Regions from separate parts of the Aeromonas sp. ASNIH7 genome, predicted to be linked through region 1. Evidence: predicted binding sites of a transcription regulator. Region 1 holds the regulator's gene; each other region holds the start of a gene.
What was found. The regulator sigma-54, encoded in region 1, starts transcription at its own class of promoters, with help from an activator protein. The targets are predictions, from matches to a motif close to TGGCACNGTTTTNGCTT.
Positions count from the first base shown of each region.

Region 1 (7,858 bases):
CAGATCCGCCTGCTGGTGTGCGATGTGGATGGGGTGCTCTCCAACGGCTTCATCTATATGGGCAATAACGGCGAAGAGCTGAAGACTTTCTGCACCCGTGACGGTGCCGGCATGCGTGCCCTGCTCAATGCGGGCATCGAGATTGCCATCATCACGGGGCGAAACTCCCGCATCGTCAGCGATCGCATGAAGAGTCTGGGAGTCCAGCACCTGGTGCAGGGTGCAGACAAAAAGCTTCCCCACTTCGAGGCCTTGCTGACCAAGCTCGGGCTGGATGCATCGCAAGCCGCCTATATGGGAGATGACACCATCGATCTACCGGTGATGCAGGCTTGCGGCCTGGGTATCGCCGTTGCCGACGCCCATCCGCTTGTGCTGGCGAAGGCGGATCTGGTGACGCGGCTTGGCGGTGGCGTCGGGGCCGTGCGCGAGGTGTGCGACCTGATCTTGCAGGCCCAGGGATTGGCTGACTATCAACCCGAGGCGTCGCGATGAACAAACAGACTGTACTGTTCGGCCTGCTGTTTCTGGCTGCGCTGGCGGCCTGGCAGCTGGGGGAGATCGAGCTGGTCCCCGAGCCGACCACCAAGACGGAAAATTTTCAACCGGACTTCACCGCCAGAGAGTTGGTGACGACCCGCTTCAACGAGCAGGGCAAGCGCACCGAGCGGCTGGAATCCGAATATGCGGAGTACTACCAGGTGCTCGAGCAGGCCACTTTCACCAAGCCGGTGGTCTACATGTTCGATGACAAGGGCGCGGCCGAATGGAAGCTGACGGCCGAAACCGGGGTGCTCAACACCGATGACAATGTGATCCTCCGTGACAAGGTGCATCTGGACGGTCTGCTGCCCGCTTCCTTCATCTCCACGCTGGATACCTCCTATCTGGAGCTGGATCTGGTGACGCAGGGGATGAGAAGCAACCAGCACATCAGCATTGTGGGCCAGGAGTTCCAGACCGAGGGCGTTGGCCTCAAGGGTCACCTGGAACGTAAATATTTCGAGTTACTGGATAAAGGCCATGCCACTTATTTCAATGAAAAACGTTAATCTGGCCCTCACGGCCCTGTTGCTGTGCGGTTCCCTGAATGCCAAAGAGTCCGACTTTGCCGAGAAGGTCTATGTGGATGCGGTCAAGCAGGTGGCCGAGATGCAGGACAACCGCATCACCTTCAGCGAGGATGTCATCATCACCCAGGGCACCATCAAGATTAAGGCCGACAAGGTGGTGGTGATCCGCTCCGGCGACAAGGGCGCCGAGGTCATGACCGCGTATGGCAACCCAGCCACTTTCTTCCAGGTGCTGGACAACGGCAAACCGGTCAATGCCCATGGCAACAGCATCCGCTACGAGCTTAAGAACCGGCTGGTGACCATCACCGGCAATGGCCAGCTCAAGCAGGAAGACAGCCAGGTGACCGGCGATCTCATTCGCTACGACATCGTCAAGCAGAAGATGATTGCCGAGAGCAAGGGGCCCACCCAGCGCGTCAAGACGGTGTTCCTGCCGGATCAGGTGGAGAACTTTGACAAACCCGCCGATCAGAAGAAGTAGGAAACAACAGCCATGGCAGTGTTAAAAGCAACGGGTCTGCAAAAGAGCTACAAGCGCCGCATGGTGGTCAGCGATGTGAGCCTGGAGGTGGGAACGGGCCAGATCGTGGGCCTGCTCGGCCCGAACGGTGCGGGCAAGACGACCTCCTTCTACATGATCGTGGGCCTGGTGCAGCGGGATGCTGGCCTCATCACCATCGACGAGCAGGACATCAGCCTGCAGCCCATGCATATCCGTGCCCGCAATGGCATCGGCTATCTGCCTCAGGAGGCCTCCATCTTCCGGCGCCTGTCGGTGTTCGACAACTTGATGGGGGTCATGCAGACCCGCAAGGGGTTGAGCCGCGAAGAGCGGGAGGATAAGGTCGAACAGTTGCTGGAAGAGTTCAATATCACCCATATCCGCGACAGCCTGGGCCAGAGCCTCTCGGGTGGGGAGCGGCGCCGGGTGGAAATCGCCCGGGCGCTGGCGGCAGAGCCGAGATTCATTCTGCTCGATGAGCCTTTCGCAGGTGTTGATCCTATTTCAGTCATCGATATCAAAAAGATCATCCAGCATCTGAAAGAACGCGGGTTGGGTGTGCTGATTACGGACCACAACGTCAGAGAGACGCTGGATGTGTGCGAGAAGGCCTACATCGTCAGCCACGGCAAGATGATTGCCGAGGGCGCGCCGGCCGATATCCTCGCCGATGAGCAGGTCAAGCGCGTCTATTTGGGCGATCAATTCAGTCTATAGTAAGGGGGCACCCCTCATTTTTGTTAGGTGACTGCCTCGCTGAACATAAGGATATCCCGACGTAGATGAAGCCGACATTACAGTTGCGTCTCGGTCAGTCCCTGACCATGACGCCACAATTACAACAAGCGATTCGTCTGCTCCAGCTCTCCACCCTGGAACTCCAGCAGGAAATTCAGCAAGCGCTCGACAACAACCCCTTGCTGGAGCAAGAGGAGAACGAGGCGCAGGAAACCAGTCAGGCAGAGACACAGGACGCCAGTCAACTCGACTCCAGCGATGCCATGGCCCAGGAGAGCATGCCGGATGAACTGCCGGTGGACACCACCTGGGACGAGGTCTACTCGGCCGGTACAGCCCAGAGTGCAGGCCCCATCCATGACGGGGAAGACAGCGTCTATCAGGGGGAGACCACCGAGAACCTGCAAGACTACCTGCTGTGGCAGATGCGGCTCACCCCGTTCAGTGATGTGGATGCGGCCATCGCCCTTGCCATCATCGATGCCATCGACGAATCCGGGTATCTGACTGCCACCCTCGAGGATATTCAGGCTGCAGTCAGCAGCGAGGAGGTAGAAGTCGAACTGGATGAGATCGAAGCCGTGCTCAAGCGGGTGCAGCATTTCGATCCGGTCGGCATCGCCGCCCGTTCGGTGCAAGAGTGTCTGCTGATCCAGCTCGGCCAGTATTCGCCGGACCTGCCCTGGCTCGACGAAGCCAGAGAGGTGATCCGCGAACACATGGACCTGCTCGGCAATCGCGACTACCGCACCCTGGCTCGCAAGACCCGCCTCAAGGAGAGCGATCTCAAGGAGGTGCTGGATCTCATCCAGCAACTGGAGCCCAGACCCGGCAACGGCATCATCCAGAGTGAATCCCAGTACGTGATCCCGGATGTGTCCGTGGTCAAGAAGGGCAGCAAGTGGGTGGTTGAACTCAATCCGGATTCTGCTCCGCGCATCCGTGTCAACGAGGCCTATGCGGCCATGGCGCGCAATGCCCGCAGCAGCACGGATACCCAGTTCATCCGTTCTCATTTGCAGGAGGCCAAGTGGTTCATCAAGAGCCTGGAGAGTCGTAACGACACCCTGCTCAAGGTGGCCAGCTGCATCGTCGAGCAGCAGCAGGGCTTTTTCGAGTACGGCGAAGAGGCCATGAAACCCATGGTACTCAACGACATCGCGGAAGCGGTGGAGATGCATGAGTCGACCATTTCACGGGTCACGACCCAGAAGTACATGCATACGCCCCGCGGCATTTTTGAACTGAAGTTTTTTTTCTCCAGTCACGTCAATACGGAGGGAGGAGGAGAGTGCTCATCGACCGCTATTCGCGCCCTGATCAAGAAGCTGGTGACGGCGGAAAACCCCGCCAAGCCGCTTAGTGATAGCAAGATCGCGGATTTGCTGGCCGAACAGGGTATTATGGTGGCGAGACGCACGATCGCAAAGTACCGTGAATCCTTGTTGATCCCGCCATCCAATCAGCGCAAACGCCTGGTTTAGGCAAACAAAAGGAAGACGTTATGCAAATTAACCTGACCGGACACCATGTCGAGATTACCGAAGCTCTGCGTGATTATGTGAACAACAAATTTGCCAAACTCGAGCGTCACTTTGACCATATCAACAACGTACACGTGGTGTTGAGCGTCGAAAAACTGAACCAGATCGCCGAAGCCAAGCTGCATGTCAGCGGGGGAGAGGTGTTCGCCAATTCGCAGCATGCCGACATGTATGCGGCGATTGATACCCTGCTGGATAAACTGGATCGGCAGATCATCAAGCACAAAGATAAGTTAAATCAAAAATAACTATGCAACTTGAACACATACTGAGTCGGGACTGCACCAAGAGTGCGGTCCCTTGTACCAGCAAGAAACGCGCGCTCGAGATCATCAGTGAACTGGCCGCAGAGCGCCTCGGCGCTTCCCGCCAGGTCCTGTTTGAAAGCCTGCTGGCGCGAGAAAAGATGGGTAGTACCGGGATCGGAGCCGGTATCGCCATCCCCCACGGCCGGATTGACGACGCCTTCGCGCCGACCGCCGTGTTGATGACCTTCTCCGAGCCCATCCCTTTCGATTCTATCGACAATCAACCGGTTGACCTGCTCTTTGCATTGCTGGTGCCGGAAAGCGAGTGCAAGCAGCACCTCAAGACTCTTTCCCTGATGGCATCCAAACTGGGTGACAAGGCCGTCTGCCGCCAGCTGCGCCAGGCGACCAGCGACGAAGAACTCTATCAGATCATGACGTCGGCCTGAGGCCGGGTCTGACACAGCCACGTTGGCGTGAGGGGACAAGATGCAGTTAATTGTAGTAAGCGGTCGTTCGGGCTCCGGCAAGACGGTGGCCCTGAGGGTGCTCGAGGATCTCGGGTACTACTGCGTGGACAACCTGCCGGTCAACCTGCTGCCCCAGTTGATCGTGTCGGTGGAGAGCCAGTATGACAAGCTGGCGGTCAGCATCGACGTGCGCAACCTGCCTGCCCAGGCAGACAGGCTGGAGAACCTGCTGAGCCAGGTGCGCAACGAGGGGCGAGTCAAGTTCTCGAGCTTCTTCTTCGATGCGGACAACGCGACCCTGCTCAAACGCTACGGTGAGAGCCGCCGTCTGCACCCTCTGTCCCGCAACAAGCTTTCGCTGGACGAGGCGATCCGGGAAGAGACCCACCTGCTGGCACCGCTCTCCTCGACCGCCGACCTGCGCATCGACACCACCAACCTCAGCATCCACGATCTCAGCGAGCTCATCAAAACCCGGGTGCTCGGCAAGAAAGAGAACGAACTGGTGCTGGTGTTCGAGTCGTTCGGTTTCAAGTACGGCATTCCCAAGGATGCGGACTTCGTGTTCGACGCCCGTTTCCTGCCCAACCCGCACTGGATCCCGGAGCTCAAGCCCTTCACCGGCAAGGATGAGCCCGTGGCCAACTACCTCTCCAGCCAGCCGGATGTCATGCTGTTCATCCAGCAGATCGAGAATATGCTGGGGACCTGGTTGCCCCACCTGGAGCGCAACAATCGCAGCTATGTGACCGTCGGGATCGGCTGTACCGGCGGACAACACCGCTCGGTGTTCATCGCCGAGCGGCTGGCCAGCGCATTCCGGTTGCTTGGCAAGAACGTGCAGATCCGCCATCGCACGTTGGACAAGCGTTCAAACCCCGCCTGACAGATCCACAGGATGCTCAGATGACCGTTTCCGCCTCGGTAGAAGTCAAAAACAAGTTAGGCATTCACGCCCGACCGGCCATGATGCTGTTCGAGCTGGTGCAGGGGTTTGATGCCCACGTGCTGCTGCGCAACGAAGAGGGAGTCGAGGCCGACGCGGACAGCGTGATCGGCCTGCTGATGTTGGACTCCGCCCAGGGCAAACAGGTGGAGGTGCAGGTGGAGGGCCCCGAAGAGGTGGAGGCCCTGGCCGCCGTGGTGGCGCTGTTCACCTCGGGCTTCAATGAGGAGTAATACGCCTCGGCGTGCTCAAGGTGCGCTGCGAGCCAGCGCCTTGAAAGCGGCAAAATCCCGACAAGCCAGCAGACTTCTGCTGGCTTTTTCGTTCATCAGTGCCAGAAACAGATCATAAAGTCCCATGGCTTCCTCATAATCCGCCTTGGCGATGGCCAGCACGAAGATGAGGGTAGCGCTCTCGCCGTTGCCCCAGTCGATCCCCTGGGGGGCCAGCACGGTATAGACCAGGGTGCGGCGCGCCAGCAGGCCGAGGGAGTGGGGCAGAGCGATGCCGTCCCCCAGCAGGGTGGAGACGATCCGCTCCCGCTCCTGCAAGGATCCCCGGAATCCGCTCTGCACCAGATCCTCCGCCTCAAGCTGGCTGCAGATGCGATCAAACAGCGCCCCCTGGCTGATGGGTTCATCAAGCATCATGAAGTGGTCGGCATCGAAATACTTGTCGAGCAGATAGGGACGGGTGCGATCGACGAGCACCAGCTTGCCGAGCTGCTCCAGCTGGTATTGGGTCGGGAAGGGGGAGACCTGCACCACGGGAGCATTCTTCTCGCTCACCTTGAGGGTGCTGATGACGAAATCCTGCTCGACTCGCACCAGTCCTTCATAGTCCCGCACCGACTCCAGCGTGGTCAGCAGCAGTTGGGGGTATTCCCGCCGGATGCGTGCTTCCAGCACCCGGAAGGTGGCGTTGCCCGCATCGCACAGCAGCAGCGCCTGGGGGCGCCGGGTGTAACCGATGTCGTAGTGGCGCTCCAGGCCGACCCCGATGTGGATCACCAGGTAGCCGATCTCGTGGTGGGTCAATCGGTAGGGGGTCTGCCTGATCCACTCAGAGATGGCCGCCAGGGTGATGTCGTAGGCGAGGGGGTAATACTGCTTGATGTGATCCGCCAGGGGATTGTGGCTGCCAATCTGGTATTTGACCCGCAGCAGCATGGCGCCGATGTGGGTCTGCAGGTCGGCTCGCAATTGCGGGTCGCCGCGCAGGTCATAGGGGTAGTGCTGGTGGATGTAACCCAGCAGGTGTGCAGTCAGTTGCTCGCTCTCGGCCGCCATGGCCGGGCTGAGCAGGGGCGTCTCTGCAGTGAGGCGAGCCTGGATCTGGATGGCGAGACAGGCGATCTCTTCCTGCACCGGTGAAGTCAGGGTCGGCAGCTCGGCATAGATGTCGCGGGCCACCACTGCCAGGGGGGGGTGATGTCGTCGCTGGCAAACTGGCGCAACTCGTGGCCAGACGCCTGGCGAAGCAGGGCGACGGCACAGTAGACGGTGACTTGCTGCAGGCTCTCGTCGGCCAGGCGTAGCTGATGGCGACCGAGTTGCTCGTGAATGTGGTTGCCCACTACCTCCAGCGTCTTGCTGGGGCAGAGGGTGGGCAACAGGCTCTGGAGCGGATGCTGGTGCAGCAGCTCCTGGCAGAGCAGTTGGGTGAGGCAGGCGCGGATCGCCATCTCGCTTCCCGCAATGCGCATCCCCACCCTGGGTTTGCTGTCGATGGTGAGCCCGAAGTGGGCGAGCCGCTCCCGCACCTCCGTCATGTCCCCTTGCAAAGCCGCCCGGCTCAGATACCAGGTGTCCGCCAGCTCGTCGAGCTTGATCCCCTGTTCCGCCGTCAGCAGCAAGACCTGGAGGTGCAGCACCCGCTCGCGGCTGGTGCGAGGCAGGGGGCTCTCCTGCCCCTGGGCGGCTAGCAGCGCATCGAACAGTCCCTGATTGTAGATCTTGAGCTGGTAACCGCTGCCCCGCTGATGGATCAGGTGGGCGCCCCGGGTGGCAATGAGCTCGTTCAGGGTCGCCACGTCGGTACGCACGGTGCGGGTGGACACATTGAGACGGCGAGCCAGCTCCTCTTGTGGCAGGGGCTCGGCGTGAAGCAGGGCGAGCAGTTGCTGGAGTCTGGGGTGGGGCAGCTTGGTCATGAGGGGGTGGGGACTCCTGTCGCGCATGGTGGGTCGATGTTAACAAGGGGGTCATTAACAAGCCAGGCACCGCCCAGTGACCGGGTCGGTGCCTGTGGGGTTGCTATGCCAGCAGTGCCTTCACCATGGCGAGGAGGGTACGCACATCCTCCGGCCTGGTCTGGCCACTGACACTGTCGATG
Region 1 covers NZ_CP026226.1:1,628,669-1,636,526, reverse strand. Annotated here, with positions in the region: gene kdsC (3-deoxy-manno-octulosonate-8-phosphatase KdsC) at 1-495, shown strand, start outside; gene lptC (LPS export ABC transporter periplasmic protein LptC) at 492-1,052, shown strand; gene lptA (lipopolysaccharide transport periplasmic protein LptA) at 1,039-1,557, shown strand; gene lptB (LPS export ABC transporter ATP-binding protein) at 1,570-2,295, shown strand; gene C2U47_RS07665 (RNA polymerase factor sigma-54) at 2,361-3,800, shown strand; gene hpf (ribosome hibernation promoting factor) at 3,821-4,108, shown strand; gene ptsN (PTS IIA-like nitrogen regulatory protein PtsN) at 4,111-4,557, shown strand; gene rapZ (RNase adapter RapZ) at 4,598-5,464, shown strand; gene npr (PTS phosphocarrier protein NPr) at 5,485-5,757, shown strand; partial or broken gene C2U47_RS07640 (BglG family transcription antiterminator) at 5,773-7,676, opposite strand; gene dagF (2-dehydro-3-deoxy-phosphogluconate aldolase) at 7,780-7,858, opposite strand, start outside.

Region 2 (7,858 bases), 2.0 Mb from region 1:
GACCGTGGCCTGCGTCCTCCCGTTGGCCTGTTCCTGCCGGGAGTGTTGCTGTCATGACCTACACCACGGCGCTCATCATGGAGTGGCTCTCCTCCATCCTCTGGCCCCTGGCCCGGGTGAGCAGTCTCCTGATGGTGATGGCGGTCTTCGGCAGCCGGCTCGCCCCCGCCCATATCCGTATCGGCCTGGCGCTGGCGATCACCCTCATCATCGCCCCCCTGCTGCCCCCGATGCCGAAGATCGAGCTCTTCTCCCTCGGCAGCTTCCTGGTGCTGGGGCAGCAACTGCTCATCGGCATCGCGCTCGGCCTCATGACCCAGTTCCTGCTGGAGACCTTCGTGATGGCGGGTCAGGTCATCGCCATGCAGACCAGCCTGGGCTTTGCCACCCTGGTGGATCCCATGAACGGCCAGTCGGCTCCCGTGGTGGGCCAGTTCTACCTGATGCTGGCGACCCTGGTGTTTCTCGCGGTGGACGGCCACCTGCTGATGCTGCGCATGGTGGTGCTGAGTTTCGAAACCCTGCCGGTATCTGACAGCGGGCTCACCCTGCCTGCCATCCGCAGCCTGGTGAGCTTTCTCGGGGTCATGTATCAGGCTTCTCTGGTGATGGCGCTTTCGGCCATCATCGCCCTGCTGCTGATCAACTTCGCGTTCGGGGTGATGACCCGTGCGGCCCCCCAGCTCAACATCTTCAGCATCGGCTTTGCGGTGAGCATGATGTCGGGCCTGTTCATCCTCTGGCTCACCATCGGTGGCTTCATGGGACACTTCGACGCGCTCTGGGAGCGGGTGCAGGAGACCAGCTGCGAGCTCATCAACGTCCAGTGCTTCGGGGGCCAGCATGACTGAGGCCCTCCCGGTTGCGGCCCTTTTGCCGCCACTCTGGCAGGCCGCCAGTCGGCTGATGCCGGCAGGAGGCCAGCATGGCTGATACCGATCAGGAACGCACAGAACAACCCACGGGCAAACGACTGCAACAGGCCCGGGAAAAAGGGCAGATTGCACGCTCCAAGGAGCTGGGTACCGCCAGCGTCCTGCTGGCGACCGTGTTCGGCCTCCTGATGATCAAGGAGAGTCTGGCAGGGGCCATGATCAAGGTGCTCACCATGGGCTTTACCCTGGACCGGGATCAGGCGTTCGACCCCAATGCCATGGGGGCCATGGTGCCCGCCCTGCTGGGGGAGCTGATCCAGCCTCTGGGGCTGCTGTTCATGCTGGTGATCATCGCCGCCTTCGTCGGCAACACCCTGCTCGGCGGGATGAACTTCTCCTCCGAGGCCATGCTGCCCAAGTGGAGCAAGCTGAGCCCCCTGAGCGGCATCAAAAGGATGTTTGGGGTGCAATCTCTGGTGGAACTTGTCAAATCCATCGCAAAAGTGGTGTTTATTAGTCTGTTCGCCTGGTGGATGCTGTCGAGCCAGTTCAACCATCTGCTGAATCTCTCTCTTGAGGGCTTTCCCGGCGGCATCGTCGATGCCCTGGACCTGCTGCTCTGGATGCTGATCATCCTCTGCTGCGCCCTGATCCCCATTGTCGCCATCGATGTGCCGTTCCAGAGCTGGAACCACAATCGCCAGCTCAAGATGACCAAGCAGGAGATCAAGGACGAGTTCAAGGACAGCGAAGGCAAGCCCGAGGTCAAGGGGCGGATACGCCAGTTGCAGATGCAGATGGCCATGCGCCGCATGATGGGGGATGTCCCCAAGGCCGATGTGATCATCACCAACCCGACCCACTACTCGGTGGCGCTCAAATACGATGCGGGCAAGCCGGGGGCTGCGCCCAAGGTACTGGCCAAGGGGGTCGACGAGGTGGCGATGAAGATCCGGGAGATCGGGCGCGAATACGACATCCCCGTCATGTCCTCTCCGCCGCTCACCCGGGCCCTTTACCACGCCACCGAGATTGGCCAGGAGATCCCGGAGGGGCTCTTCGCCGCCGTCGCCCAGGTGCTGGCCTATGTCTATCAGCTCAAGAAGTTCCGCCGTGGCCGCGGCCGGCGCCCGACCCCCATCGCCAAGGATCTGCCCATTCCCCCCGAGTTTCGCAAATAACGCAGTGGTGGCAGCCTGATCCCGGGTTCTCTCCCTTGTGTCGCAAACAAGGCCGCTATCTCCTTGTCGAGGCGCGTCGCCTCGCCCCATGGCCTGGGCTGGCCTTTGGCCTGCTTGGTGAAGGCAGCTTCCCCCCTGTCACCATTCCCCGTGACGCCAACGACGGACTTCTGACAGCGTTAAAATAAAAACCATATAAATCAATATATTGAATCCTTGGCTTGATATTTGCTTTAATCCGCTATTGGCAGTTTATCATTGAGATGCACGATGGGATTCAAAGCGGGACTGGGCCGTTTCAAAGAGTACAAGTGGCTGCTCAGCAGAGGGGTAGGGACGCCGCTGCTGGTATTGGCCTCTCTGGGGATGGTGGTACTCCCCATCCCGCCCCTGATGCTGGATATCCTCTTCTCCTTCAACATCGCCCTCTCCATCGTGGTGCTGCTGGTGGCGGTCTATACCCGCCGCCCCCTGGAATTTGCCGCCTTCCCCACCGTCTTGCTGATCGCCACCCTGCTGCGGCTCGCCCTCAACGTTGCCTCCACCCGGGTGGTGTTGCTGGAAGGCCACAACGGCAGCGCGGCGGCAGGCCATGTGATCGAGGCGTTCGGCAACGTGGTGATCGGCGGCAACTATGCCGTGGGCATCATCGTCTTCATGATCCTGGTGATCATCAACTTCGTGGTGGTCACCAAGGGTGCGGGCCGGATCTCCGAGGTGAGCGCCCGCTTCACCCTTGACGCCATGCCCGGCAAGCAGATGGCCATCGATGCGGACCTGAACGCCGGTCTCATCAACCAGGAAGAGGCCAAGAAGCGCCGTCAGGACGTGACTCAGGAAGCGGACTTCTACGGCTCCATGGACGGTGCCTCCAAATTCGTGAAGGGGGATGCCATCGCCGGCATCATGATCCTCTTCATCAACATCATCGGCGGCTTCATCATCGGCATGATGCAGCACCAGCTCACCTTCGGCGAAGCGGCCCAGGTCTATACCCTGCTCGCCATCGGTGACGGTCTGGTCGCCCAGATCCCCTCGCTCCTGCTCTCCATTGCCGCGGCCATCATCGTTACCCGTCAGAATACCGACCAGGACATGGGGACAGCGGTGCTCGGCCAACTGTTCGAAAATCCCAAGGCGCTGGTGATCTCCGCCGGCATCCTGCTGATGATGGGCAGCGTACCCGGCATGCCGCACCTGGCTTTCCTGAGCCTGGGGGCGGTGGCGGCGGCGGGCGCCTGGTGGCTGCTGCGCCGCGAGAAGCAGAACAAGGCGAAGGCGGCGAGCGGCGAACTCATGCCGGCCCAGGGGGATGCCCCGGTGGAGCAGAAGGATCTCAGCTGGGACGACGTCATGCCGGTGGACATCATCGGCCTGGAGGTGGGTTATCAGCTGATCCCGCTGGTGGACAAGAATCAGGGGGGCGAGCTGCTCAACCGGATCAAGGGGGTGCGCAAGAAGCTCTCCCAGGAGCTGGGCTTTCTGGTGCCTGCCGTCCACATTCGCGACAACCTGGATCTTGCCCCCAACCAGTACCGCATCACCCTGATGGGCGTGAGCACGGGGGAAGCCACCGTCTATCACGACAAGGAGATGGCCATCAACCCGGGGCAGGTGTTCGGCCAGATCCACGGTATCGCCACCCAGGACCCGGCGTTCGGGCTGGAGGCGGTCTGGGTCGCCAAGGAGCAGGTCTCCCAGGCCCAGACCCTTGGCTACACCGTGGTCGATGCGGCCACGGTGGTGGCTACCCACCTGAGCCAGATCCTCTCCAACCATGCGGCGCTGCTACTGGGTCATGACGAGGTGCAACAACTGCTCGACATGATAGGGAAGCATCAGAGCAAGCTGGTGGAAGGACTGGTTCCCGAGGTGATCAGCATGGGCAACCTGGTGAAGGTATTGCAGAATTTGCTCAATGAAGGCGTGCCAATTCGCGATATGCGCACTATCCTGCAGACCCTCGTGGAATATGCGCCCCGCAGCCCGGACCCGGAAGTGCTGACCGCAGCCTGCCGGATCGCCCTGCGCAGATTGATTGTGCAGGAGATTGCCGGCCCCGAGCCCGAGCTGCCGGTGATCACCTTGTCACCAGAACTGGAACGTATATTGCATCAATCCCTGCAAGCAGGTGGGGGAGATGGCGCCGGTATCGAACCGGGACTGGCGGAGCGGATGCAACGCTCCCTGGTGGAAGCCACTCAACGACAAGAACTGGAAGGCCAGCCGGCCGTGCTTCTGACATCGGGGATATTGCGCAATACCCTGGCGAAATTTGTCAAGAATGCCATTCCTGGATTACGCGTGCTGTCCTATCAGGAAGTGCCTGACGACAAGCAGATCCGCATCGTCAGTGCGGTGGGACAGGGCTAGTTAGCGGAGATGACGGGTGAAGATTAAGCGGTTTTTTGCCAAAGACATGCGCACGGCGCTGGCCGAGGTCAAGGAGACTCTCGGACCCGATGCCGTCATCATGTCCAACAAAAAGGTCACCGGTGGGGTGGAGATAGTCGCGGCCGTCGATTATCAATCCCAGGTACCGGGGCCCAAAGACGCGCCGGTTCGCCGTCAGTTGAATGAAGAGAGCGTCAATATCTCGTCTGCGGGCAAACAGATGACGAGGTCGGCGCCACCCAAGGAACAGAACGAATACTACGCCGATACCCTGGCGGCCCTGCTGGCACGCCAGCAGAAGCTCAATCCGGCCAACCCGGCGGGTGGCAATGGCGCCCCGGGATCATGGTCTGGCAGCGGAGCGGGCAACGGTCAGCCAGCCTCGGCCTCCTGGCCCGCCAATGGCGCTGCCGGCACCCAGTCCGCCGGACTGGCGGGCGCGGCCAGTGCTCCCAGAACCCTGGCCGAACAGGGCCAGTGGGGCGCCGCTCCCGAGCCCGCCAAGCCCAAGGCCCGTCCTGCCGCCGCCCCGCGCCAGGCCCAGTCCGCCCAGCGGGATCAGGAGATGGAGGGGATGCGCAAGGAGATGGCCAGCATCCGCAAGCTGCTGGAGCACCAGATCTCCGGCCTGATGTGGCAGGAGGTGGAGCGCCGCGAACCCATGCGCGCCCTGCTCATCAAGGAACTCAAGAAGATGGGGTTCGACGATGCCTTCGCCGATCAACTGGCGGGCCTCATCCCCGAAGACATGCCGATCCATCAGGCCATGGCCCAACTGGCCGAGGTGCTGACGGCCCAGCTCAAGATCAGCGAGGACGAGATCCTGCGTCAGGGGGGGGCGGTGGCCCTGCTCGGACCGACCGGGGTGGGCAAGACCACCACCATCGCCAAGCTGGCGGCCCGCTTTGCCATGAAGTATGGCGCCGAGCAGGTGGCGCTCATTACCACGGACAACTACCGGATCGGGGCCCACGAACAGCTGCAGACCTATGGTCGCATCATGGGTTGCCCGGTGCGTCAGGTGCGGGACGCCGAAGAGCTGGCCAGTGCCCTCTATCAGTTCCGCCATCGCCGGCTGGTGCTCATCGACACCGCCGGGGTGGGTCAGCGGGATATCCGCCTGACCGAACAGCTCGACACCCTGGTGAAGAATGCCAAGGTGCGCATCCGCAGTTATCTGGTCATGTCGGCCACCTCCCAGCGACGGGTGATGCAGGAGGCGGTGGATCACTTCCGGCGCATTCCGCTCTCCGGCTGCATTCTGACCAAGCTCGACGAGAGCCTGAATCTGGGTGAAGTGATCAACGTGTGCATTCAAAACGCCCTGCCCATCAGTTACATCACCGACGGGCAACGGGTGCCGGAAGATATTCAAGTTGCCAACGCGGCGCTGCTGGTCGGTGCCGCCATGGGGTCGCTGGAACGGGAAGCAGAAGATCCCTATTTCTGGGGATCGGGTTTTGGCGAATCCGAAGATTCGGAGTTTTATGAGTAACATGTATATGGATCAGGCGAGTGGTCTGCGCAAAATGCGTCAAAACAATCGAGTGAAAGTGATCGCCGTGTCCGGAGGCAAGGGGGGCGTCGGCAAGACCAACGTGACCCTGAACGTGGCGGGAGCCATGGCCGCCCAGGGCAAGCGGGTGTTGGTGCTGGACGCCGACCTTGGTCTGGCCAACGTCGACGTTATGCTGGGGCTGAGGGTGCATCGCAACCTCTCCCATGTGCTGGCCGGGGAGTGCACCATAGACGACATCATCGTCGAGGGGCCCTACGGCATGATGATAGTGCCGGCCACCTCGGGCACTCAGTCCATGGTCGAGCTCTCCCCGGTACAACATGCCGAGCTCATCCGCGCCTTCAGCGAGATGAAGACCCAGGTGGACGTGTTGCTGGTGGACACGGCGGCGGGGATTTCCGACATGGTGCTGAGTTTCACCCGTGCCGCCCAGGACATCATGGTGGTGGTGTGCGATGAACCCACCTCCATCACGGATGCCTACGCGCTCATCAAGATCCTCTCCAAGGATCACGGTGTGTTCCGCTTCAAGGTGGTGGCCAACATGGTCCGCTCCCTGCGCGAGGGGCAGGAGCTGTTCGCCAAGCTGACCCGGGTCACCGACCGCTTCCTGGATACCTCCCTGGAACTGGTGGCCTGCGTGCCTTACGACACCAACCTGCGGGCCGCGGTGCGCAAGCAGAAACTGATAGTTGAAGCGTTTCCAAAATCCCCTGCCGCCCTGGCATTTCGTGCCCTGGCGAACAAGGCGGCGAGCTGGCCCATCCCGAATCAGCCGGGCGGCCACCTCGAATTTTTCCTGGAAAACTTGTTGCAAAAGCCGGTCATAACACAGGAAGACTCCCGTGAATAAAGCCCAAGCATACTTGCGTCATCAGGATTCCTACGTGCTGGTCGAGCGACACGCTCCGCTGGTCAAGCGGATTGCCCAGCATTTATTGGCTCGCCTGCCAAGCAGTGTCTTGCTGGATGACCTGATCCAGGCAGGTATGATTGGGCTGCTCGAAGCGTCCCGCAACTTTGACGGCAGCAAGGGCGCCAGCTTTGAAACCTATGCCGGCATCCGCATCCGTGGTGCCATGCTCGACGAGATCCGCCGTGGGGACTGGGTGCCCCGTTCGGTGCACCGCAACAGCCGTGCCATCGCAGAAGCGATCGAGAACGTGGAGCAGGCCCATGGCCGGGATGCCAGAGACACCGAGGTGGCCGCCAATATGGGGGTGTCCCTCGGGGAGTACCATGCCATGCTGCAGGATGTTTCCTGCGGCAAGATCATCGGCATCGAGGATCTGGGCGTCAGCGAAGATGTCATCGGTCATCCCGATGAAGGCAACGGTCAGGGAGGATTCGACGATCTGGCGGCCGAACGCTTCCAGGGCGCCCTGGCGGAGCACATCGCCCGCTTGCCGGAGCGGGAGGCGCTGGTGCTCTCCCTTTATTACGATGAAGAGCTGAATCTGCGCGAGATCGGTGAAGTATTGAGTGTGAGTGAGTCTCGGGTGAGCCAGATTCATAGTCAGGCCATGCACAGGCTGCGCGCCCGTTTGCGAGATTGGAATTTATAAGTGGTTGTACTGGCTACACTGGAGCACAACTCTAAGGCATAATCCGCACCATAAAACCTGCGATCTGCATCATGTAAGTGAGCCGTCTTGGCGGCTATTTAGGAGGAACTTTGGACAAGAACATGAAAATCCTCATCGTCGATGACTTTTCAACGATGCGCCGGATTATCAAGAACTTGCTGCGTGACCTGGGATACAACAATACCCATGAAGCAGACGATGGCAACACGGCGTTGCCGATGCTGAAAAATGGCGACTTCCAGTTCGTGGTCACCGACTGGAACATGCCCGGCATGCAGGGCATCGACCTGCTCAAGGCGATTC
Region 2 covers NZ_CP026226.1:3,616,714-3,624,571, forward strand. Annotated here, with positions in the region: gene fliR (flagellar biosynthetic protein FliR) at 54-851, shown strand; gene flhB (flagellar biosynthesis protein FlhB) at 926-2,056, shown strand; gene flhA (flagellar biosynthesis protein FlhA) at 2,327-4,429, shown strand; gene flhF (flagellar biosynthesis protein FlhF) at 4,446-5,945, shown strand; gene C2U47_RS17100 (MinD/ParA family protein) at 5,947-6,822, shown strand; gene C2U47_RS17105 (RNA polymerase sigma factor FliA) at 6,815-7,534, shown strand; gene cheY (chemotaxis response regulator CheY) at 7,657-7,858, shown strand, end outside.
Region 2: flhA (flagellar biosynthesis protein FlhA) is a predicted target of sigma-54. The motif match lies at 2,274-2,290, and genes of this name have one in related genera.

Region 3 (7,858 bases), 680 kb from region 1:
TCGGGCCGCGCCGCCTTCGGGGTGCTGCCCATCGAGAACACCAGCTCGGGCTCCATCAACGAGGTATACGACGTGATGCAGCACACCACCCTCTCCATCGTGGGTGAGCTCACCTATCCCATCGAGCACTGCATCCTCACCGCCGTGCCCACCGAGATCGAACGCATCAAGACCTTCTACGCCCATCCCCAGGTGTTCCAGCAGTGCTCCCATTACCTCAGCAAGCTGGAAGGGGCGCGCCACGAAATCTGCGACTCCTCCTCCAGCGCCATGATGAAGGTCAAGGAGCTGGCAAGCCCGGAAGCGGCGGCCATCGGCAGCGCCGCCGGCGGCGAGCTCTATGGCCTGGACGTGCTGGCCGAGCAGCTCGCCAACCAGAAGGAGAACTACAGCCGCTTCATCGTGGTGGCGCGCAAGCCCATCGACGTGGCACCCCAGATCCCGGCCAAGACCACCCTCATTATGTCCACCTCCCAGAAGCCGGGCTCCCTGGTGGAGGCGCTGCTGGTGCTGCGCAGCCACGAGATCAACATGACCAAGCTCGAATCCCGTCCGGTGCAGGGCAACCCCTGGGAGGAGATGTTCTACCTGGATGTCTCCGCCAACCTGCAGACCCCGGCCATGCAGGCCGCCCTGCTGGAGCTGACCAAGATCACCCGCTACATCAAGGTGCTGGGCTGCTACCCGAGCGAAGACGTCAAGCCGACCGCCGTGCCGCCTGTCTTGATGGGAAGCTGATGGGGAGCGGATCCCTCCCCTGCCACACAAAGGCGAGCCCCGGCTCGCCTTTGTGCTCTCTGCGCCCTCCCCGTGAGACGCGCCCGGTCCCGCCCCTCCCTTCCGGCGTTAAACCGCCCTCCCCCCCCTCCCTCGCGGACCCGGGATCCTGGCGCTGCTGTCTTTCCACTCACCATCAGGCCATCTTCCTCCCGTTGCGGCCTCCTTTTGCCGCCTGCCGGGCCTTTCTATCGTTTGAATTTATTTAACGATATGGCAGCATCGTTAGATTTACCTAAACAATAAAGGCTGCTATTCCGGCGCCCGGGCACCTCTTGTTCGATCTCAGCCCCCTTTTTCCTCGCCACAGGCCGGATCCCGCCCAGCCCATCAAGTCCGTTTCTCCTGCAGAAGACCAGCTCTCCCCCCAAGACGCCAATCCCGGTTATCCTCACCAGGCCCTATCCCGTCCAAGGCGCCAACCCCGGTTATTCCCCGCAGATCCGAGCCCCTTCCCGACCAAACAAAAAGGCGAGCCTGCGCTCGCCTTTGTCTGTGCCGTGATGATCGCCGGGCTCATGCCGGCGCCCCCCGGACCCGCCCTAGAACTGGCCCGCCATCAGCTGGTTCAGGTGATAGAGGTTGCGGGTGTCGAGCTCCAGCTCGGTGGCATAGGTGTTGCCACGGGGATAGGTCGCCACCACCCGGGCACCGCGCACCATGCCCGCCACCGACACATCCAGGGAGTTGGAGGTCTGGGTCAGGTCCTTGTAGCTGCTCTGGCCGCGCACCTGCTGGCCGTTGAGCTGCTCCGCCAGCTCCCGGTAGGCGTCCATCTTGGAGGCGCGGATCGCCTGCAACATCTTCTCGGACTGGGAGGGGCCGGGCTGGATGTCGATCACCGCATACCCCACCGCCTTGAGCACCGGGAAGTCATCGGGCTTCTCGCCCACGTCATAGTTCACCACCCGGTTGCCACTGCACGCCGTCAGCAACATGGCCATCAGGCAACCCAACAAGATTTTCATCGCTGTTTCCCCGTTTTCCTGTTCACCACACCCGATGTTTCACGGCTCAATGTCAGCCAGCCCGCTTCACGCTTCATGACGCGCCACCTCAAGGGGTCAGGTTGACCAGATGACCGGACGGGCTCTGGCCCCCCCGCATCAGGTAACCGCGATTGATGGAGGCCCGGCCAAAGGAGTTGCTGGCACCGGACAAATATTGTTTCGGGATCAGGCTCTGGGCCGTGGTCTCCACCATCTTGGTGCGCAGATCGATGATGCGGGCGTTGACCAGGATCCCCTGCTGATTGCGGCTGAAGGTGCCGGTCAGGATGCGGGAGATGGGTAGCCGGGACGAGAGATCCTTGTAGTTGCGGCTCATCACGAAGTCCCCCTGCGGGGTCACCTGGATGTTGCCCGTGGTCTTGAAGTCCACCACCACTTCCCCGCGCCGGTTCAGCTCGTAGATGAAGCTCTCCTCGATCTGCTGCCCCATCCAGTTGGTGTCCTTCAGGGTGTCGAGATCGACAAAGGAGGCGACAGCAATGGGCTCGGTCAGGGTGGTGAGGGACTTGCGCTCCATCAGCTGATCCGTCATGCGGGCCACCAGCCAGTTGAGCTCCATCCCCTTCGCCGCCTGGCGAGGGTCTCCCAGCTCCCGATTGATGGGGTCGGCCGACCCGCAACCGACCAATGCCAGCGCCACCGCCAGCACCGTGATAACTCTCTTCATGGATACCTTTCCTGTATCTGCACCTGACCTGTTATCGGTCGCAACCGCCAACACTTGAGGCGGGAATGCGCGCAGGATCCTCGATGATCCCCGGGCAAAGGCGTGCACTGTGCCACCGGAGCCCACCGTACGGGCTCCGGCCAGGGAAGAAGGCATGGTTCTTGCTTTTATTTGGTCACCCGCTCCGGTGCAGACCGGATCTGTGTCCAGGATCCCTGACCCGCCCCACGGCGGCAGCGGGGTCGCCCACTCAAGGTGTTTGTTATGAAAGTTTCGCTGCTGTTCACCCTGCTGCTGGCCAGCCTGTCGGCCAGGGCCGAACTTATCGAGGCCCAGGGCAGTGCCGCCATTCTGGGGGGCGACGAGGTCTACGCCCGCGAGCAGGCGACCCGGGATGCCCTGCGCCAGGCGCTGCTGGCCAGCGGCGCCTCCGTCTCCAGCATCCAGCGCCTGGAAAACGGCAGCCTGCGCTCCGAGCAGATCCAGATCCGCTCCGGCGGCGACATCCGCCAGTACCGCCTCAAGCGCGAAGAGGTGCGCAACGGCCGCATGTACATCACCCTCGTGGCCGACATCCAGGCGGAGCGGCAGATCTGTCAGACCCAGCACTACGCCAAGGATTTGACGCTGGTGCGCCTGCGCATGCGCTACCCGGACCAGGCGAGCACCGGTGCCCTGGACGACATGCCCGCCGATCTCTCCCGCCGGCTGTTTGAAACCCTGGCGACGACGCCCCAGGTGGTCGCTCGCCAGTGGCTGGACGAGAATCTGCGCATCGACCCTCTCCATCTGCAACAGGGGGATCGCAGCGCCCTCGAGGAGATCAAGGCCCTGAGCCTGCGCACCGACAGCCAGTATCTGGTGCTCGGCAGCATCGACGACCTCTCCCTCGAGCCCCAGGGCAACGCCCTCACCAGCTGGTATGAGGATCCCGTGCGCAATTTCTCCATGCAGCTCTACCTGTTCGACGGCATTAACGGCAGCCTGCTCGGCCGCAAGGAGTACAAGGGCCGCGCCAACTGGACCTTCTCCAAGCGGGAACAGGTGGGCAGCAGCGGCGGCCAGTTCTGGCAGTCGAGCTTTGGCCAGGAGGTGGGCTACCAGTTGAAGGAGGCGGCCCAGGACATCGCCGCCGAACTCGCCTGTGCCCCCGTCACCGCCCGGATCGTGGCCCAGCACGAGCGCGGCCCCCACATCAACCTGGGCCGTCGCAACGGGGTCAAACTCGGGGACCAGTTCCGGGTCCAGCACAGCGCCGACTTCGCCGACCCCTATGGCAAGTCCAGGGTGATGCGCAACCCCGCAGACGGTCTGTTCGAGGTGGTGCAGGTGTTCGAGGATGGCGCCATCATCAGCAGTCAGAACAAATATTCGCCGTTCAATCTCCAAATCGGTGACCTGGCCGTATTGGAATAGGAATCAAGGGTTTAAAAGCACAATGCTTCTTGTATAATGCCCGCCACAAGGTTCCCGTAGCTCAGCAGGATAGAGCGGTCCCCTCCTAAGGGACAGGCCACTGGTTCGACTCCAGTCGGGAACACCATACACAGCAAGGGGCTGGCATCGTCATGATGCCAGCCCCTTGTGCGTTTCTGCGCCATTTCCCCTGCATCCATGGCGGCCAGGTCCCGCCCCCCCTCTTCAATGTCTCACTGCCACCAACAACCCCGCGAGCCCCACCAAAGATGATCCCGGCCATCCCCCGGTAGTTGCCACTCCCGGTGGCGGCACACCGTCATCTACCCTTGAAGGGCGCCGTCCGGCAGGACGGCCTTCCATTCGCCGAGACACAGAGAAGGACATCATGGGCAGCAAACGAAAATCCAGAACGGAAGAACCGGTCGTGGCCGAGGCGCAAAAGCCCCTTGGCAACAAGGCATACGAAAAGGCGCTGCGCCTCTTGCACGTGGAGCTGGTCAGGCTGCAGCAGTGGGTGGTGCACAAGGGGCTCAAGGTCTGCATCGTCTTCGAGGGGCGCGACGGGGCTGGAAAGGGGGGCACCATCAAGGCGATCACCGAGCGGGTCAGCCCCCGGGTCTTTCGGGTCGTCGCACTGCCCGCCCCCACGGAGCGGGAGAAAAGCCAGCTCTACTTCCAGCGCTACATCCCCCATCTGCCAGCGGCGGGGGAGATCGTCATCTTCGATCGCAGCTGGTACAACCGGGCCGGGGTGGAGCGCATCATGGGTTTTTGCAGCGAGGAGGCGAGCGACAAATTCCTAGCTGGCACCCCCATGGTGGAAAAAGCCCTGGTGGACTCTGGCATCATTCTGCTGAAGTACTGGCTGGAGGTGACCCCACAAGAGCAGGAGCGGCGGCTGCGTGATCGCATCGACGATGGCCGCAAGATCTGGAAGCTCTCCCCCATGGACATCAAGTCCTTCGATCGCTGGGATGACTACACCCGGGCGCGGGATGCCATGTTCATCGCCACCGACACCGCCTGGGCCCCCTGGTTCGTGGCCCACTCCGAGGACAAGAAACGGGTGCGCCTCAACATCATCTCCCACCTGCTGGCGCACATCCCCTACGAGGCGCTGCCGGCGGAGCCGGTGAAGCTGCCCAAGCGCAAGATAGGCAAAGTCAAACCATCGGATCACCCGCTTCGCATCGTGCCAGCCCTCTTCTAGCCAGAGGGGGGTGAGCCCTGGCTCACCCCCTTTCCCTTCCTGCCCCAAGGAACAACCGGCACCGCCGGTATCACCCAATGGCTTGTTGTTGCTCACGTTTTCCCGTTTGCCTCCCCTATACTTCAGCGACATTCAGGTCTGGCCGCTCGAGGAGGTCCCATGTTGCGACTGTTTGCCCTGCTGCTTGTCTGCCTGGTGCTCCCGGTGCGGGCACTGACCCTGACCCCGGTGGCGGGGGAGCTACGCTACCCCTGGGGGCTCGCCTTCCTGCCGGATGGCGGCTACCTCGTCAGCGAGCGCCCTGGGCGCCTGCTGCGCATCGATGCGGGCGGCAACCGCCATGTGGTCTCCGGCCTGCCGCCCCTCGCCGCCACGGGTCAGGGGGGTCTGCTCGATCTCGCCCTGGACGGCGATGGCTGGCTCTATCTCAGCTACAGCGAGCCGGGGGACGGAGGCGCCGGCACCGCCGTGGCCCGGGCCCGACTGCAAAAAGAGGCCCTCGTCGACTGGCAACTGCTGTTTCGCCAAGAGCCCAAGGTGGCCGGCGGCGCCCACTTCGGCTCCCGCCTGGTGCTGACGGATGACCACCTCTTCATCACCCTGGGGGATCGCTACAGCGAGCGGGAGCGGGCCCAGACGCTGGACAACCACCTCGGCAAGACGGTGCGCCTGCACAAGGATGGCCGGGTCCCCGCCGACAACCCCTTCGTCAAGACGCCGGGGGCCCTGCCGGAGATCTGGAGCCTGGGCCATCGCAACATGCAGGGGGCGGCCCTGCGCCCGGGCAGCCAGCAGTTCTGGGCTCACGAGCACGGTCCCCAGGGCGGGGACGAGGTCAACCTCATCCTGCCCGGCCACAACTACGGCTGGCCCAAAGTGACATTCGGCGAGGAGTACGGGGGCGGCAAGATTGGCGTGGGCCAGAGCGCGCCGGGCATGACGGCACCGCGCTGGATCTGGGTGCCCTCCATCGCCCCCTCGGGCATGACCTTTTATCAGGGGGACTTGTTCAGGGAGTGGCAGGGGGATCTGTTCGTCGGCGCCCTGCGTGGTCAGGCCTTGTTGCGCCTGCACCTCGACGGAGACAAGATAGTGTCGGCGGAGCGGCTGCTGACTGATCTGGGGGAGCGGATCCGTACCGTCAAGGAGGGCCCCGACGGCGCCCTCTACCTGTTGACGGATTCAGGCCAGGGGCGCCTGCTCAAACTGACCCCATAGCATGAAAGGAGCAAGGATGAAGACGAATCGCATGCTGCTGGTGCTCTGCACCAGCCTCTGGTTGCTGGGCTGCAACACCATCCACGGGATGGGGCGGGACATCGAGAAGGCGGGGGAGGTGATCCAGGGCTCCGCCAAGCTGACGGACGCACCGGCCGCAGAGGGTCGCTGATCCCGGCCGGGTGGCGCTGTGGTTCGCCGCCTGTCGCCCCTCTCCTTACCCCTGTTCGGCGCTGGCCACCAGACTGGCCAGCGGCGCCATGGTCACCCTGACCCCGTGCTGTGCCAATGCCTCGCGGGCGCTCTGGGGCAGTTGCTCGTCGGTGATCACCTGATCGATCGCATCCCAGCTCACCACGTTGAAAGTCCCCACCTTGCCATATTTGGACGAATCGCAGATAAGGATGCGGGTCGCCGCCGACTCCACCACGGCTCGCTTCACCGGCACCTTCTGTTCGCTCGGGGTGGAGATCCCCTGACTGTCCCAGGAGGAGGCTGACAGGAAGGCGATGTCCAGATGGAGGTTGCGCAGGAAGTGGGCGGTGGCCTCCCCGGCACAGGACTGGTTCTCGCGAATGACCTGCCCTCCGGTGTGATAGAGGCGGCAGCGGCCGTGCTCGATGAGGTAGGCGCAGACCATGAAGTCGTTGGTCACTATCATCAAATCTTCCCGAAGCGCCAGCTCCCGGGCCAGCTCCAGGGAGGTGGTACCGGCATCCAGATAGACGGTGCTCCCCTCGCTCACCTGGGCGGCGGCGAGCCGCGCAATGGCCAGCTTGGCCCCCTGCATCAGGCTGCGCTTGGCGGCGTGGGAGGGCTCGCTCTTGATCCGCTGGGAGAGGCTGACCCCGCCGGAAACGGAGAGTACCCGCCCCTGCTCCTCCAGCTTCTGGATGTCGCGCCTGATGGTCATGTGGGAGACCTGCAGCCAGTCGGTCAGCTCCACTATGCTGACCACGCCGCGCTCTGCCAGCAGTTGCAGGATACGTTGCTGTCGCTCTACGGGAATCATCTTGCCTCGCGCCTCGGGAAAAGGAAGGTGCCATTCTACCCCAGCGACCTGGGAAAAAATGATAAATAACCTGAAACGGGCTCACAAATCACATTTATTCACACAAAAAACGCCAAAATTTGACTCGAAAGAATCTCAACCCTCATAAATAACAAAAATTAACACCAATTAAGTTATTTTTTGTGACGACTGCCTGATATTTCATCGCCGCAAGCCTCTACTATCTGCTCATCAGTCGTAATCGAGGAATCACGAGATGAGCACTCCCTATCATGTTGCGGTCATCGGCCTGGGCGCCATGGGCATGGGCGCCGCCCGTTCCTGCCTGCGGGCCGGGCTCACCACCTATGGCATCGACCTCAGCGAACAGGCTCGCGGCCAGTTGCAGCAGGCCGGTGCCGCCGCCGTCATGGCCGATGCCAGGCCCCTGGCCGAGACGCTCGATGCCGTGCTGTTGCTGGTGGTCAACGCCACCCAGGTGCGCCGCATCCTGCTCGGCGAAGCGGGGCTGGCTCGCCACCTCAAACCGGGCACCGCCATCATGG
Region 3 covers NZ_CP026226.1:947,467-955,324, forward strand. Annotated here, with positions in the region: gene pheA (prephenate dehydratase) at 1-738, shown strand, start outside; gene C2U47_RS04240 (LPP20 family lipoprotein) at 1,320-1,745, opposite strand; gene C2U47_RS04245 (FlgO family outer membrane protein) at 1,834-2,454, opposite strand; gene C2U47_RS04250 (flagellar assembly protein FlgT) at 2,719-3,870, shown strand; tRNA gene C2U47_RS04255 (tRNA-Arg) at 3,921-3,997, shown strand; gene ppk2 (polyphosphate kinase 2) at 4,259-5,083, shown strand; gene C2U47_RS04265 (PQQ-dependent sugar dehydrogenase) at 5,243-6,301, shown strand; gene C2U47_RS23500 (entericidin A/B family lipoprotein) at 6,318-6,473, shown strand; gene C2U47_RS04275 (DeoR/GlpR family DNA-binding transcription regulator) at 6,519-7,313, opposite strand; gene ltnD (L-threonate dehydrogenase) at 7,570-7,858, shown strand, end outside.
Region 3: C2U47_RS04245 (FlgO family outer membrane protein) is a predicted target of sigma-54. The motif match lies at 2,553-2,569, and genes of this name have one in related genera.

Region 4 (7,858 bases), 2.0 Mb from region 1:
ACCGGCCCATCGTGGTCACCCCCCTCGGCACCCGGCTGTGCCGCCCGTCGGAGGTGGTGCTCGATATCCTGCCCGACCCGCAGCAAGGGGCGTTTGCCAAGGAGGATGGCGAGCAGGTGGTGGACGGTCAGGGCAAACGGCTTCGTTGAGACCCTGCGCGTCAGCGTCTGACCCGCGCCGGGGGGATGCTCTTAACGGGCTGGCGCCAGATCTGCTACTGTGACCTTCGACTCATCACAGAGGGTGGAAACAATGAAGATTCGATTCCTGGTGATAGCCACGGCACTGGCGCTGGCCTCAACCCCCGGTCTGGCCGACTGGGCAAAGCTGAAGGAGGCCGCCTCCGAACTCGGTACCGCGGTGAGCGATACCAGCAAGGAGGCGTGGAAGGGGATCACCGATTTTTCCAAGGAGACCTGGGAGTCGGTGTCCAGCTGGGGGGCCGAGGCCTACAACAAGGCGGGGGCCTGGACGGCAGAGAGCGCGGCCACCGGCAAGGAGTGGCTGACCGCCGCCGACAAGAAGCTCGACACCATGCTCGAGCCCAAGACCCCGGAGGAGGCGAGAACCGCCCTCGATACCATGGCCGATACCGCCCTGGTGCGGCTGTTCAACGAGCAGCCCTCGGCCAAGTTGCTGTTTGACAAGGCTTATGGCTATGCGGTGTTCGACTCGCGCAAGTTCTCCCTGATGATCCACACCAATCAGGGGGCCGGGGTGGCCGTCAATCGCACCAGTGACAAGCACACCTACATGAAGATGTTCGGTGCCGGTCTTGCGGCCGGGATCGGCGGCAAGTTCTACCAGCAGGTGATCCTGTTCGAGGACAAGGCGAGGTTCGATGCCTTCGTCAGCAAGGGGTGGGAAGCCACCTCCGAGGTGGGCGCCGTGGCGGGCAAGGAGAGCGCCGAGCTCACCGCCAAATACAATGGCGGCATGGCTATCTACCAGATTGGCGAGAAGGGGCTGTTGCTGGACGCCAACATCTCGGGCTCCAAGTACTGGCTGGATGATGACCTGAACAAGTAACCCCTGCCAATCTGACCCGGTCTTTCATGGATGGCTAGAGATGCACCCTGTTTACTTGTCGGGATTTGCAGTAAAAAGAGGGCCTTGGGCCCTCTTTTTCATGGGCGCCGCACAGAGTCCAGCGACAAGGAGAGCAAGATGACCCATGAGGCCGAACAGGAGCGGATGGCTGCCCACCGCCGGGAGTGGGACAAGCAGAGCATCTACCTGCGGCGGCGGCTGGGCGATCCCCCCGGATCTGCGACCTGATCCCCGGATGGCCGGTGCCCGCCGGCCTGATCGCGCCCCGCTTTTATCCCTGATCTCGAGATCTCGCTCTGGTTGGCACCTTTATTGCTTCAAGCCAGTCAGTGTCAATGATTTGTCTGGGAAGGGAAGATGGAAATTAGCGCAAGCAGCCTGATGCAAGAGATGCAGGCCCTCAAGGTGGAAGCCGGTGCCACGCCGTTGACCCAGCCCGGTCGTCCGGTCAGCTCGGATTTCGGCCAGATGCTGCAACAGGCCCTGGACAACGTCAACGAGTTGCAGGGCACCGCCAACGATCTGCGTACCCGCTTCGATCTCGGCGACAAGTCGGTGGATCTCTCCCAGGTGATGATCGCCGGCCAGAAATCCTCCATCGCTTTCGAGGCGACGGTGCAGGTGCGCAACAAGATGGTCGATGCCTACAAGACCATCATGAACATGCCGGTGTAACTCGGGCCCATGGCGACCGAGCATCATGAACATGTCAGCAACAAGGACATAAACCGTGGCAACTGATCAAAACGGCGATCTGCTGATCAACAACGAGGGGGCGGCCGCCCTCGACGAGCACGAGCAGAAGAGCTCGGCGCTGGGCTTCCTGTCCAACACCGATGTGTTGCGCCAGATCACCCTGATCCTGGGGCTGACCATCTGTCTGGCCATCGCTGTCTTCATCCTCTTGTGGGGCAAGGAGCCGGAGATGCGTCCCCTCGGCACCTTCACCACCCAGGAGCTGGTCTCCACCCTGGATTACCTGGATCAGCAGAAGATCCCCTATCAGGTGGATGGCAAGAGCGTGCTGGTCAGTGCCGAAAACTATGCGGACATCCGGTTGCGCCTGACCCGCGCCGGTTTGGCCAATAACAGCGACGCCAGCAACGACGGCGAAGCCATCCTGCTCAAGGACTCCAGCTTCGGCGTCAGCCAGCGCATGGAGAGCGAGCGCCTGAAACTGAGCCGCGAGCGCCAGCTGGCGAGCGCCATCGAGCAGTTCCAGAACGTCGCCAAGGCCCAGGTGCTGCTGGCTATTCCCAAAGACAACGTGTTCGCCCGCAACGAACGCAAGCCCAGCGCCACCGTGGTCCTGAGCCTCAAGGGCAACGCCCTGGGGCAGGGTGAGGTGGACTCCATCGTCGACATGGTCGCCTCCGCCGTTCACGGTCTGGAGCCGACCCGCGTCACCGTGACCGACCAGAACGGTCGCCTGCTCAACTCCGGCTCCCAGGATCCCCTCTCTGCCCAGACCCGCAAGGAGTTTGCGATGCAGCAGAAGCAGGAGCTCGAATACAAACAAAAAATTGACGCCATCCTGATCCCGGTGCTGGGGGCCGACAACTATACGGCGGAGGTGGATCTCTCCCTCGACTTCTCCCAGCAGGAACAGACCCGCAAGACCTACAACCCGGACCTGCCGGCGGTGCGCTCCGAAATGACCATGGAAGAGAACAGCGCCAGCGGCAGCAACGGCGGGGTGCCCGGCGCCCTCTCCAACCAGCCGCCCGCCGCGTCCAACATTCCCGAGCAGGCTGCCGGCGCAGAAGGAACCGCCTCTTCCGGCCGTTCCCGCAAGGAAGCGACCCGCAACTTCGAACTGGATACCACCGTCAGCCACATCCGGCGCCAGCAGGGCGGCATTCGCCGCATGACGGTGTCGGTAGCGGTGGATTACAAGGCCATCCCCGGTGCCGACGGTGCCGTGACCCGGGAAGCCCGCAGCCAGGCCGAACTCGATACCCTGCGCCGTCTGCTGAGCGGCGGTCTGGGCTTTGACGTGACCCGGGGGGATACTCTGGAGGTGGTCGCCATTCCGTTCAACCGCCCGGAACTCGAGACCGTGGCCGACATCCCTCTCTACGAGCAGCCCTGGTTCTGGCGCGCGGTGCGCATCGCCGCCTCCGTGCTGGTCATCATAGTGCTCATCGTCACCGTGGTGCGGCCCATGCTCAAGCGCCTGCTCTACCCGGACGCCAAGCCGGAAGGGGAGCTGGACTTCGACAACCACACCGTGCTGGGTGGCGACGACGAACTGAGCCTGCTGGCCGCCCAGGCCGAGGCCGAACCGGTATTCGGTCTGCGGGATGGTCAGCTCAAGCTGCCTGACCTGCACCGTGACGAGGATCTGCTCAAGGCCGTGCGCGCCCTGGTAGCGAACGAACCTGACCTGGCCGCCCAGGTCATCAAAGAATGGGTAACCAAAGATGCCTGAAGAGAATAAAAGCCAGGTCACCGGCAACGACATCACCGAAAGCCAGCGTTTGATCCTGGATCAGATGGGCGGCATGGAGATGGCGGCGGTGCTGATGCTGAGCCTCAACGAGGAGGACGCGGCCCAGATCTTCCGCCACCTCGAGCCCAAGCAGGTGCAGCGGCTCGGCATGTCCATGGCCTCCATGTCGGATTTCAGCCACGATCGGGTGGCGGCGGTGCATCGTCAATTTATCGACGACATCCAGAAGTACACCAACATCGGCATCGGCAGTGAAGACTTCGTGCGCAAGGCCCTGGTGGCGGCGCTCGGGGAGGACAAGGCCAGCAACCTGGTGGATCAGATCATCCTGGGATCAGGCGCCCGCGGCCTCGACTCCCTCAAATGGATGGATGCCCGCCAGGTGGCCAGCATCATCCAGAACGAGCACCCGCAGATCCAGACCATCGTCCTCTCCTATCTGGAGCCGGAGCAGTCCGCCGAGATCCTGAGCCAGTTCCCGGAGCAGGTGCGCCTGGATCTGGTGATGCGCATCGCCAACCTCGAAGAGGTGCAACCGGCGGCGCTGCAGGAGCTCAACGACATCATGGAGAAACAGTTCGCCGGTGCGGCCGGTGCCCAGGCGGCCAAGATGGGCGGCCTGAAGGCGGCGGCCAACATCATGAACTACCTGGACACCAACATCGAAGGGCAGCTGATGGACTCCATCCGCGAGTCGGACGAGGAGATGAGCCAGCAGATCCAGGATCTGATGTTCGTGTTCGAAAACCTCATCGACGTGGACGATCGGGGCATCCAGACCCTGTTGCGGGAAGTGCCCGGGGATCTGCTGCAACGAGCCCTCAAGGGGTCGGACGACCAGATGCGGGAAAAAGTATTCAAGAACATGTCCAAGCGGGCCGCCGAGATGCTGGCGGACGACCTCGAGGCCATGGGGCCGATCCGGGTCTCCGAGGTGGAAGCCGCCCAGAAGGAGATCCTCTCCACGGCGCGCCGCCTGGCGGATGCGGGCGAGATCATGCTGGGGGCGGGTGGTGGCGAAGAGTTCCTCTAAGCCATGGGCCATGGAATGTGCGATGATGTCGGCCCCTGTACCCGGCCCTCGATAGGAGTCTCTTCGGCACATGAATGACAAGAACAGCAAACTGCGCGGCTATCTGAGGCCCGAGTCCGACACGGCGCAGATTGAGACCTGGGGCTGGCCAGAGATGGAGACCGAAGCCGAGGTCGAGACCAATGCCCTGGGGCTGGCTCCTGACTGGTATCGTCAGGAGCAGGCCGATGCGGCCCTGCCGGAAGAACAACCCGAAGAACCCGCCCCCAGCATCACCGCCGAAGAGGTGGAGGCGATTCGTCAGGCCGCCTGGGAAGAGGGGATGCGCGATGGGCGCGAGGCCGGTTTTGCCAAGGGGCTGGAAGAGGGCAAGCTCGAAGGCTTGCAGCAGGGCCACCAGGCCGGGCTGGAGCAGGGCAGGGAAGAGGGCCTCGCCATGGGGCGGGAGCAGGTGGAGCTGGAGATAGCCCGCTGGCAAGCCCTGGTCTCACGCCTGGCCACTCCCCTTGGCGAGATGGACGAGGCGGTGGAGCAGCAGCTCATCGCCCTGGTACAACAGCTCGCCCGCGCCCTCATCCGCCATGAGGCGCAAACCTCCCCCACGCTGCTGCTGGAGGCCCTCAAGCAGGGGTTGGCCCTGCTCCCTGCCGCCGAGCAGGGGGTCACCCTGATGCTGCACCCGGAGGATGTGACCCGGGTAGAGGCCGCCTTTGGCGCCGAGGAGTGCGCCAGGCGCCACTGGCGGCTGCAAAGCGAGCCCACCTTCTCCCCCGGCGATCTGCAACTGGCCACCGAGCTTTCCAGCATCGATCTCACCCTCTCCGGGCGCATCGATCAGCTGCTGCGCAACTTCCTGCGTGACAACGCGAGCTGAGCCATGGCCCGGTTCGAACCCGTCGTGCAGCGCCCTGCTGACGGCATCATCAGGCACTCATCGTCGGAGGCGACATGACGGAACCCCTTCTTGATCGGCTTAAAGGCTACCGGGTTCGCGAGCAGGCCCCCATACCGCCCGTGGCGGGCAAGCTCACCCGGGTGGTGGGGTTGACCCTGGAAGCCATTGGCTGCCGCGCCGCCATCGGCTCCCTGTGCCGCATCGATACACAGGATGGGGCCCTGGAGGCCGAGGTGGTGGGGTTTGCCGGGGATCGCCTGTTCTTGATGCCGAGCGAGCAGCTCAAGGGGGTCATTCCCGGCGCCCGGGTGGTGCCCGTCACCGAAGATCACGGCATCCCGGTGGGCATGAGTCTGCTTGGCCGGGTCATCGACGGCATCGGCCAACCTCTGGACGGGCTCGGCCCCATCCTCTCGTCCCAGACGGTGCAGTTCGCCCAGCACCGCATCAATCCTCTGGCCCGTCGCCCCATCCATCAGCCCATGGACGTGGGGGTACGGGCCATCAATGCCGTGCTCACCGTGGGCCGGGGTCAGCGCATGGGGCTGTTCGCCGGCTCCGGTGTCGGTAAATCCGTGCTGCTTGGCATGATGACCCGGGGCTCGGTGGCGGATGTGGTCGTGGTGGGCCTCATCGGCGAGCGGGGCCGGGAGGTGAAGGAGTTCATCGAGGAGATCCTCGGCGCCGAGGGGCGCGAGCGCGCCGTGGTGGTGGCCGCCCCTGCCGATGCCTCGCCGCTGATGCGCCTCAAGGGGTGCGAGACGGCGCTCGCCATCGCCGAGTATTTCCGCGAGCAGGGGCTCAACGTGCTGCTGCTGATGGACTCCCTCACCCGCTACGCCCAGGCACAGCGGGAAATTGCACTGGCGGTGGGGGAGCCGCCGGCCACCAAGGGCTATCCCCCCTCGGTGTTTGCCAAATTGCCGGCGCTGGTGGAGCGGGCCGGCAACGGCAGTGACGGCCAGGGCTCCATCACCGCCTTTTTCACCGTGCTGACGGAGGGGGACGATCTGCAGGATCCCATCGCCGACGCGGCCCGGGCCATCCTCGATGGCCACATCGTGCTGGCGCGGGAGCTGGCGGATGCGGGCCACTATCCGGCCATCGACATCGAAAAATCCATCAGCCGGGTCATGCCCATGGTGACCTCACCGGAGCACATGGAGCTGGCGCGCACCTTCAAGCAGTTCTACTCCCTCTACCAGCAGAACCGGGATCTCATCACCATCGGCGCCTACAGCCAGGGATCGGATCCGCGCATCGACCGGGCCATCATCCAGAAACCCTATCTGGATCAGTTCTTGCAGCAGAAAATGCGCGAGGTCATTCACTACGATGAAGGCCTGCAATCCCTGCAACTGGTGGCCATGCCCCTGATGCGTTGACCGGTGGAGAGCCCTTATGAGTAAAGGATTGACGTTGCTGGCGAGTCGGCTGGAGGAGGCCGAACAGCAGGCCGCCATGGCGCTGGCCAAGGCCCAGCAGGATCTCAAGCTGTTCATGGATCAGCAAAACGCCCTCAACCAGTATCGCCAGATCTACCACCAGCAGTGGACGGAGCGCGGTCTGCAGGGGATCAGCCCCCAGCAGAACAGCCAGTATCACGCCTTCATCAACAAGCTCGAAAACGCGGCGACCCAGCAGTACCAAGGGGTGTTGCAGGTGCGCGAGGCGCTGGCCGAGTGCCGCACCCAGTGGCTCGAAGCCCAGCAGCGGCGCAAGGCGGTCGAGCTGCTGCTGGAGAAGAAGGCGGACAAGGTGCGCCAGAAGGCCCAGCGCCAGGAGCAGAAGATGCTGGATGACTACGCCATCCTGCGTCGTTATCACCAATCTGGCCTGTAATTTGCTTTCTTCCGGTCATGCGAGGCCGATGGGCTAAGCCATGACCGCACGTGCGGCCGTCACCGAATCGTCGTCAGGGATCCCAGCATGATACAGACCCCCTTGATTAGCACTCTCCCCCAGGCGCCTTCTGCCGATGGCAGCGCCACCCTGCTGGCTCCCACCGTCGGGGGCGAAGGGGGCGTGCAGCCGTCAGGCGAGGGCAAGGCCGCCTTCTCGCAAGCCATGGCCATGGCCCAGCTGATGGGCAAGGCGCCAGCCAGTCAGGGCAATCCACCACTCCAGGGGCCCGCCGAGGGCGCCCGGGAGGGGCTTGCCCCGGCTGCCAAATCTTTGGCGTCTGACGAGCCCGCCACCGAGTCCGCGTCTTCCTCGAAGGGGGCGGACGACGAGGGCGAGCTGCCTCCCGACGACTTCCTGCAACAGTTGCAAGCCTCCCTGCGCCAGGATGTGAGCCTGGTGGTGCCCCCGACATCGCCCGCCATGGCCGGTGAGGCGGCGGCGCCTGTGGACGGCAACCCCTTGCCGCCTGGCGCAGCTGCGCCTGGGGTGCCAGAGGATGTGGGAATGGCGAAGGACGTGGGAA
Region 4 covers NZ_CP026226.1:3,603,795-3,611,652, forward strand. Annotated here, with positions in the region: gene arsC (glutaredoxin-dependent arsenate reductase) at 1-149, shown strand, start outside; gene befA (beta cell expansion factor BefA) at 253-1,029, shown strand; gene fliE (flagellar hook-basal body complex protein FliE) at 1,408-1,725, shown strand; gene fliF (flagellar basal-body MS-ring/collar protein FliF) at 1,781-3,481, shown strand; gene fliG (flagellar motor switch protein FliG) at 3,474-4,535, shown strand; gene fliH (flagellar assembly protein FliH) at 4,606-5,409, shown strand; gene fliI (flagellar protein export ATPase FliI) at 5,484-6,815, shown strand; gene fliJ (flagellar export protein FliJ) at 6,832-7,272, shown strand; gene C2U47_RS17045 (flagellar hook-length control protein FliK) at 7,360-7,858, shown strand, end outside.
Region 4: fliE (flagellar hook-basal body complex protein FliE) is a predicted target of sigma-54. The motif match lies at 1,352-1,368, and genes of this name have one in related genera.